Regions from separate parts of the Enterocloster lavalensis genome, predicted to be linked through region 2. Evidence: riboswitches for the same ligand, from Rfam matches in the RefSeq annotation. Region 2 holds a riboswitch; the other holds the start of a gene.

Region 1 (3,410 bases), 570 kb from region 2:
ACGGAATCAACAACGTGACCATCCAGGACGCGGTGCCGCCCACGGACGCGGTCAACGACGCCTTCAAGGCGGTTGAGGACGCCAAACAGGGCATGGACACCAAGCTCAACGAGGCGAAGAAGTACCAGTCCGAGCAGCTTCCCGCCGCCAACGCCAAGGCCGACAAGGCGTTAAAGGACGCGGAGGCTTTCAAGCAGGAGCGCATCAGCGAGGCCGAGGGCCAGGTGTCCCGTTTCAACGACATGTACGACGAGTACGCAAAATACCCGCTGATCACCAAAAAGCGTATGTTCTACGAGATGATGGAGGAAGTCCTCCCGGGTCTCAAGGTGATTGTGGACGGTTCCGACGGAACCCAGACGGTGCTGCCCCTGGATTCCTTTGTGGACGGAAATGCGAAAGGAGGAGCTGAGTGATGAAAAAACGTATTTTTAAAGGCACAGGTCTGATCCTGCTGCTCCTGGTTCTGTTTGTGCTCTCCAACGCGGTGGTCATTACCAGGGCCAACGAGTACGTGCTGATCAAACAATTCGGAAAAGTGGTGCGGGTGGAGGAAAATGCGGGCCCGTCCCTGTGCATCCCGTTTTTGCAGACCGTGCAGCGGGTTCCAAAGCACAAGATGATCTCCGATTTATATCCCAGCGATGTGACCACCAAGGATAAGAAGGTAATGACCGTGGATTCCTTTGTGATCTGGGATATCAGTGATCCGGTGAAATATCTGTCCTCCTTAAACGCCAGCAAGGAGAAGGCGGAAATCCGTCTGGGCAATGTGGTGTACAACTCCATCAAGACCGTTTTGTCCTCCACCAACCAGGCCGACATCATTTCCGGCCGCGACGGGGAGCTGGCCCAGTCCATCACCGACAACATTGGCAATTCCATGGATTCCTACGGCATCCACATCTACGCGGTGGAGACCAAGAAGCTGGATCTGCCGGACTCCAACAAGGAATCCGTATACCAGCGTATGATCTCCGAGCGGAACAACATCGCGGCCCAGTACACCGCGGACGGCGATTACCAGTCCCAGCTGATCAAGAACGAGACGGACCGGACGGTGAAGGAGACCATCGCCAAGGCTCAGGCCGAGGCGGAGAAAATCAAGGCCGAGGGCGAGGCGCGCTACATGCAGATTTTGAGCGACGCCTACAACGATGAGTCCAAGGCGGATTTTTACAACTATGTGCGGTCTCTGGACGCGATGAAGGCTTCCATGAAGGGGAGCAATAAGACCATTATTCTGGATGAGGACAGCGAGTTGGCCAGGATTTTGTCAGGGAATTAAGAGCGATATAACTTAGCTGTCCGTTTGACGGCGAAAATGAGAACAGAGCGTTGAAACAGCGCTGCTGTTCTCTTTTTTTGGCCGTTCGGGGAGCGGGCTTTGGGGGAGAGCCGAAGGGCCGGTTAAAACCACGAATTTAAGCGTTAGGCTCTGGATTTACCGGATGGACTCGAATCTTGATAATTTGCATTATGTAGATTATTTTATTGCTATTTTCTGTAAATCTAATATAATAGAAATTAAGGATGCAACGAAATTAAAGATTGGGCAAACCCGTCGAAAGGCGGAGACGCAAAGCTACAGGGGCTTCACCGGATGGTAAGCCAGCCAGCTGCTCTCACCGGTACGACCGGCTCTGAACAGGTGGCGTTTGTGCTGCCTGTTTTTTGATGCAAAAGTCCGGCGGGGCTGCAAAATTCATGTAAGGAAAGGAGGGCAGAGGGCCCGGTGGCGGGATGGTTGTAATTCGCAGGAAAGCGCGGGAATAGCGAAGCGCTTTTAAGTTGCATACACATTAGACTATAAAGGCAAACCCGCCGAAAGGCGGCGGCGCAAAGCTACAGGGGCTAAACCGGACGGCATGCCAGCCAGTTGCAGGAATGATGGAATGTAGTAGCGAAAGAATGACGGCAAAACCTTCATGAAGGGGCTTTAGACGTATGTTCTGGACACTTCTGTCATTTTATGAGATGAGAAGGATGGAGGTAGAACATGAAAGGATTGAAACGCGCATCAAAAGCCGCAGTGTCGCTGTGGCTCTCAGCGGTTATGACCGTGCTGCCGGCCGCCGGAGGAATGATCGTACCGGCGTACGGCATGGAGTTGACGGAAAATGCAGGGGATGCGGATACAGGAAGCTTTGACGGCTATGAGGCTGCTGTGGACGGCTTGGCGGAAGCGGACAGCCCGGGAAGCGAAGCGGAAGCCGGCCCGGAGCAGGGGCAGGAGCCGGGAGAACAGAACGGTTCCGGCCAGGAAGCGGGGAGTAAGGACGGAGCAGGCCAGGAACAGGGCGCTCCGGACGGATCTGAGCAGAACCAGGGAAATGAGGACGGCAGCGGGCAGGATCAGGGAAGCCCGGATGGCAGCGGTCAGAACCAGGGTTCTCAGGGCAGCGCAGGCCAGGAGCAGGGCGCTCCGGACGGATCTGAGCAGAACCAGGGAAATGAGAACGGCAGCGGCCAGAACCAGGGAACCCCGGACAGTTCCGGCCAGAACCAGGAAAACCAGAACGGCGCCAATCAAAATCAAGGGTCCCAGGGAGGCAGCTCAGCAGAGGAGACCTTGCCCGAGGAAACCCAGCCGGAAGAGACCTTACCGGACCAGAATTCATCCGGCGCAATCCGTCCGGATGAAACGCTGCCCGAGGAGACTATTCCGGAGGAGTCCGCCCCCGATGACAGCCAGTCCGGCGCAATCCGCCCGGATGAGACGCTGCCGGAGGAAACCGTTTCGGAGCAGACATCCACTGAAGAAACGCAGCCTGTGGAGAGCAATCCGGCGTCTCAGGCCCCGGAAACCACAGTTGCGGAGAGCACGTTGAACCCGGAATTGATTCCGCCGGAAACCCCGGCGCAAAAGCAGATGTCCCAGGAGGACATGATGCTGACTGCGACGGTTGACGGAGTCCGGATTACCGTGGAGGCGGAGGCCGGAATCCTTCCGGAGGATACGGAGCTGGTGGTTCAGCGGATCAAATCTGCCGGGGAACTGGAAAAAATACAGGATGCGGTGTCCCGCGCCAGAGAAGATCAGGAGACGGAGGACGCCGGGCAGCAGATTTATGCATTTGACATTTCCCTGTACAGCGGGGAGGAACTGATCGAGCCTGAGGACGAGGTGATCATCAGCGTTGAACTGCTGGAACGCTTGTCTGACACGGATAACGTTCAAGCGGATCTGTTCCATTTGGATGAACAGCTGGAGGAAGCGGAACAGCTGGAAACAGCGGTGGACGGCGGGGCGGTTGTGGCCCCGGTATCCCATTTTTCACCTTTTGCACTGCTGGTGGCTACGGCCTCGGCTGTGGCTGTGGACGGATATAGAGAGGCCGGGGCGGATATGACCATGGCCCAGGCGCTGGAAGACCTGACCGAGGATGAGATCGCGCGGGCAGGCGGCG
Region 2 (3,410 bases):
TGGGTGCCCGCAAGGAAGGAGGTGATGGAAACGAACAGCAGGAGAATGGGAAGGATGATCCAGATGGTCTTGCTGTTGCCGGTGGTCTGGCTGTTCTTATGTGATTTTGGGCCAGAGTTGGGCATGGGCAGGGCCTCCTTTTACATAATTGAACTAAATGTTTTTTCGATTTGTTTAGCCTTTACTAGAATACAGATACTATAAGAATGGACTTGTACTCTGGTAAAGGCTAAACCGCTCACTGCGGATTAGCCTTTACCCTATAATTTTTAATTACCATCGTTTGCTATCGCATCCGGGTTCTGTACAGCAGTCATCGTTAAAGTAAATGTACCAGTTTTACCAGCCATTGCAGGCGCATCATTAATTCCATCAGCACTATCCGGAAGTACCCAGAAGATCTCTCTAGCCACATTCATAGCATCTTTCGTCGCACTATATGCAACCTGACCTGTCAAGCCCGCCTCAGTAATCGGAGTGTTATGTTCCGAATCCTCATAGAATTTTACGCCCGTTAACGCATTTTCCCCACCATCCGCTGTAATTAACACCTTATAGTCAAAACCAACCTCAGTTCCATCACCATTTACATTAATCTTAAATGATCCTTCATCTCCTGGAATCACTTTGTTATCCGCACCTTTTCCCTCCAGCACAATGTCTGCTGTATTAGTAAACGCACTATTATCGTTTTTAGCAAATTCTACCTTCCATTGTGCCGCCGTTGCAGTTGCCTGCCCAGTTGTACTACTGGTATACTTTGCAAACGTCCCCCCCCCCCCCACCAAACTACTGGTAACCAGTGTCAACACAACTGCTGCTCCAATTTTCCCAAAAATACTTTTCTTCATGTCTTTTCCTCTTTCCTTTTTAATTATTTTTTATTAATAAATTTAATTACTACCTACCATCACTCAGGCTCCGCGCGTCCCCGCCGTCACCCTTTCTCCGCTCTCAGCCGTTCCAATTCCATCTCCAGTTCTTTCGTCCTGGACACTTCCTTCCGGCTTTCAAGCTGTCTGCGGATCACATCCCACAGCACAAACAGCACCAGCGGGCACACCACAAACAGAATCATTCCCGTGGTCGTCTGCATGAACATCGCCAGATTCCCGGCTCCGGCGACTCTTCTCTGGTAAATGCCTTCCACGTCCGCCGGTTTCACCAGCCCCTGGTCGGCAGCGTTGTTGGCGTCGCCCTGAGTGACATACCGCGTCTCGCCGTTCTCCGACTTCACTTCCACGATTCTATGGGTCACCACCGCGCTTCCGCTCTTGTAAGCGATCACGTCGCCCACCTTCAGGCTGTCAGGATCGGTCTCCTTGACAAATACCATGTCGCCGGTCATGATACTCGGCTCCATGGAACCGGACAGCACGATAAACGGCTTATACCCCAGGAAATCAGGCACCTTGTCGGGACTGGTATAAGACTTCACGATCAGCGTCACGTTGATCAACAGCAGCGGAACGAACACCACACAGAGCGCGATCCCCACAGCTCCCACGATCTTTTGCAGCAAACCGTTTTTTTCCTTCATCCCTCACTCATCTCCTTTCTTCAAATGTTTCTCCCGACCAGCCAATCCGGAGGGGCACTCTCAGCACAAAAAAGGCAATCCTGAGTCCAGTCAGGATTGCCTAAAAATCTGCATAAACACACCTTGGGCGTGCAATACGCGAACCAAATATAAACGTACCATACCCGGAACGTCCATATAGGGGCAACTGGCTGTCATATCATATACTATGATTTAGACCCTTTAGCTTTGCGTCGCTGACTTTCATCAGTTTTGCCAAGTATGTAGTTGATATGGGCTCAGTATAGCGCAGCCTGCGCAACCGATGTGCAACTATTTCCGCGTATTTTGAAAATTATTAAATTTAAAATTCTGACTCCGTATTTTTCTCCTCACCCCCTGCCCGTACGTCCACTTGACAACCTGGCGTTGGTCTCCTCGGCCCAGCTATAGTCGAACATGTACTCGTCCTCATAGTGGTATCTCCCCCCGCCGGATGCCTTCATATATTCAAAGTAATCGCATTCCAGATCATCGCCCTTCACATAGCAGCCTCCCCGGCGGTTGTAGAATACGCCCTCGATCCCGTACTCCTCGAACACCCCGTGTATCCCGATCACCGCCTTCCGGTACAACGCCTTCACCCGGCTGTCATAGTCCTTGTCCGGCCACAGCTTGTCCACGGCTTCCTCCATGGTCACCTCGCCGCCCATGTGGTCCACGCAGAGGGCCAGCAACTCCTTGCTCTTGGCATTGGAAAATTTTACAAGTTTCTCGTCGATAAACACGTCGAACCGGCCGAAGGTCCTGATAAATACCCGCTTGGCCTGCCCCTTGGCCAGCAGCCTGGCGCGGTTTAACGCGTCCATGATGTCCTCCCGGCTGTAGGGCTTGAACACATAGTAGTCCGATTTCATTTTCAGGGCGTCCAGCACGTAATCGCTGTAGCCGCTGACAAAAATAATGATCATATCCCGCTTGATTTCCCGCAGCTTTCTGGCCAGCTCGATGCCGTTCATCTGGGGCATCTCGATGTCCAGCAGCGCGAAATCCACCGTGTTGTTCCTGGCGTACTCCAGCGCCTCCAGGGGATTGGTAAACCTCCCCACCAGTTCTATTTCCCTGACCTGCGCGCACTCGATCTCAAACTGGCGCATGGACAGCTCTTCATCATCCACAACAATCGTCCGCATGTTCCGTCCTCCCCTCTGTTTCAAATTTCGATTATCCCTGTTTGGGAATCCGCACAATGGCCCGGGTTCCTTTGCCCGGTATGCTGTTGATTTCCAGGCACGCGCCCGCGATCTCCTGCAGGCGCAGCCGGATATTTTCAAGGCCTGCCGAGGTTTTGGGCACACCGGCGGCGGGATCAAAACCGGCGCCGTCGTCCAGCACCTCCACCATGTAGCTGTGCTCGTCCTCGAAGGTGCTGACCTTCACCGTGCCATCGCCATTTTTCCCGCGGATACCGTGTTTGATGGCGTTCTCCACCAGGGGCTGCACGGTCAGGGGCGGAACCTCGAAGCCGTCCGGGCCAATCTCATACACCAGGGCCAGCTTGTCCCCGAAGCGCACCTTTTCGATATTACAGTAATTGCGGATATGCTCCAATTCCTGGGCAAACGGGATCATACCGCCCTGGCCGATGGAATCGATGTTGGCCCTGAGATATTTGGAGAAATCGTAGACCAGATTGTAGGCCCGGTCCGGGTCCAACTTGATCAGCGTCCGGATGGAGCTGAGCGTATTGTAAATAAAATGGGGCTGGATCTGGCTGATCATCAGCCTGAGCCTGGAGTCCTGCAGTTCCCGCCCGATCCGCGCAGTCTCCTCCCGCTTATGCCGGGTGTCCATGAGCAGCGCGGCAAACAGGCAGGCGATATAGCCGAAC

The links. Region 2 has a riboswitch for cyclic di-GMP ahead of ACK2JC_RS19000 (signal peptidase I). Riboswitches for the same ligand answer to the same signal wherever they lie in the genome.
Region 1: linked by a shared signal. The riboswitch ahead of ACK2JC_RS21615 (hypothetical protein) and the one ahead of ACK2JC_RS19000 (signal peptidase I) in region 2 are both predicted to bind cyclic di-GMP.

What each region holds. Positions count from the first base shown of each region.
Region 1 covers NZ_CP176637.1:4,829,692-4,833,101, forward strand. Annotated here, with positions in the region: gene hflK (FtsH protease activity modulator HflK) at 1-416, shown strand, start outside; gene hflC (protease modulator HflC) at 416-1,288, shown strand; cyclic di-GMP riboswitch class I at 1,545-1,627, shown strand; cyclic di-GMP riboswitch class I at 1,805-1,887, shown strand; gene ACK2JC_RS21615 (hypothetical protein) at 2,000-3,410, shown strand, end outside.
Region 2 covers NZ_CP176637.1:4,258,700-4,262,109, reverse strand. Annotated here, with positions in the region: gene ACK2JC_RS19010 (hypothetical protein) at 1-125, opposite strand, end outside; gene ACK2JC_RS19005 (hypothetical protein) at 270-851, opposite strand; gene ACK2JC_RS19000 (signal peptidase I) at 938-1,540, opposite strand; cyclic di-GMP riboswitch class I at 1,720-1,807, opposite strand; gene ACK2JC_RS18995 (response regulator) at 1,912-2,712, opposite strand; gene ACK2JC_RS18990 (sensor histidine kinase) at 2,744-3,410, opposite strand, start outside.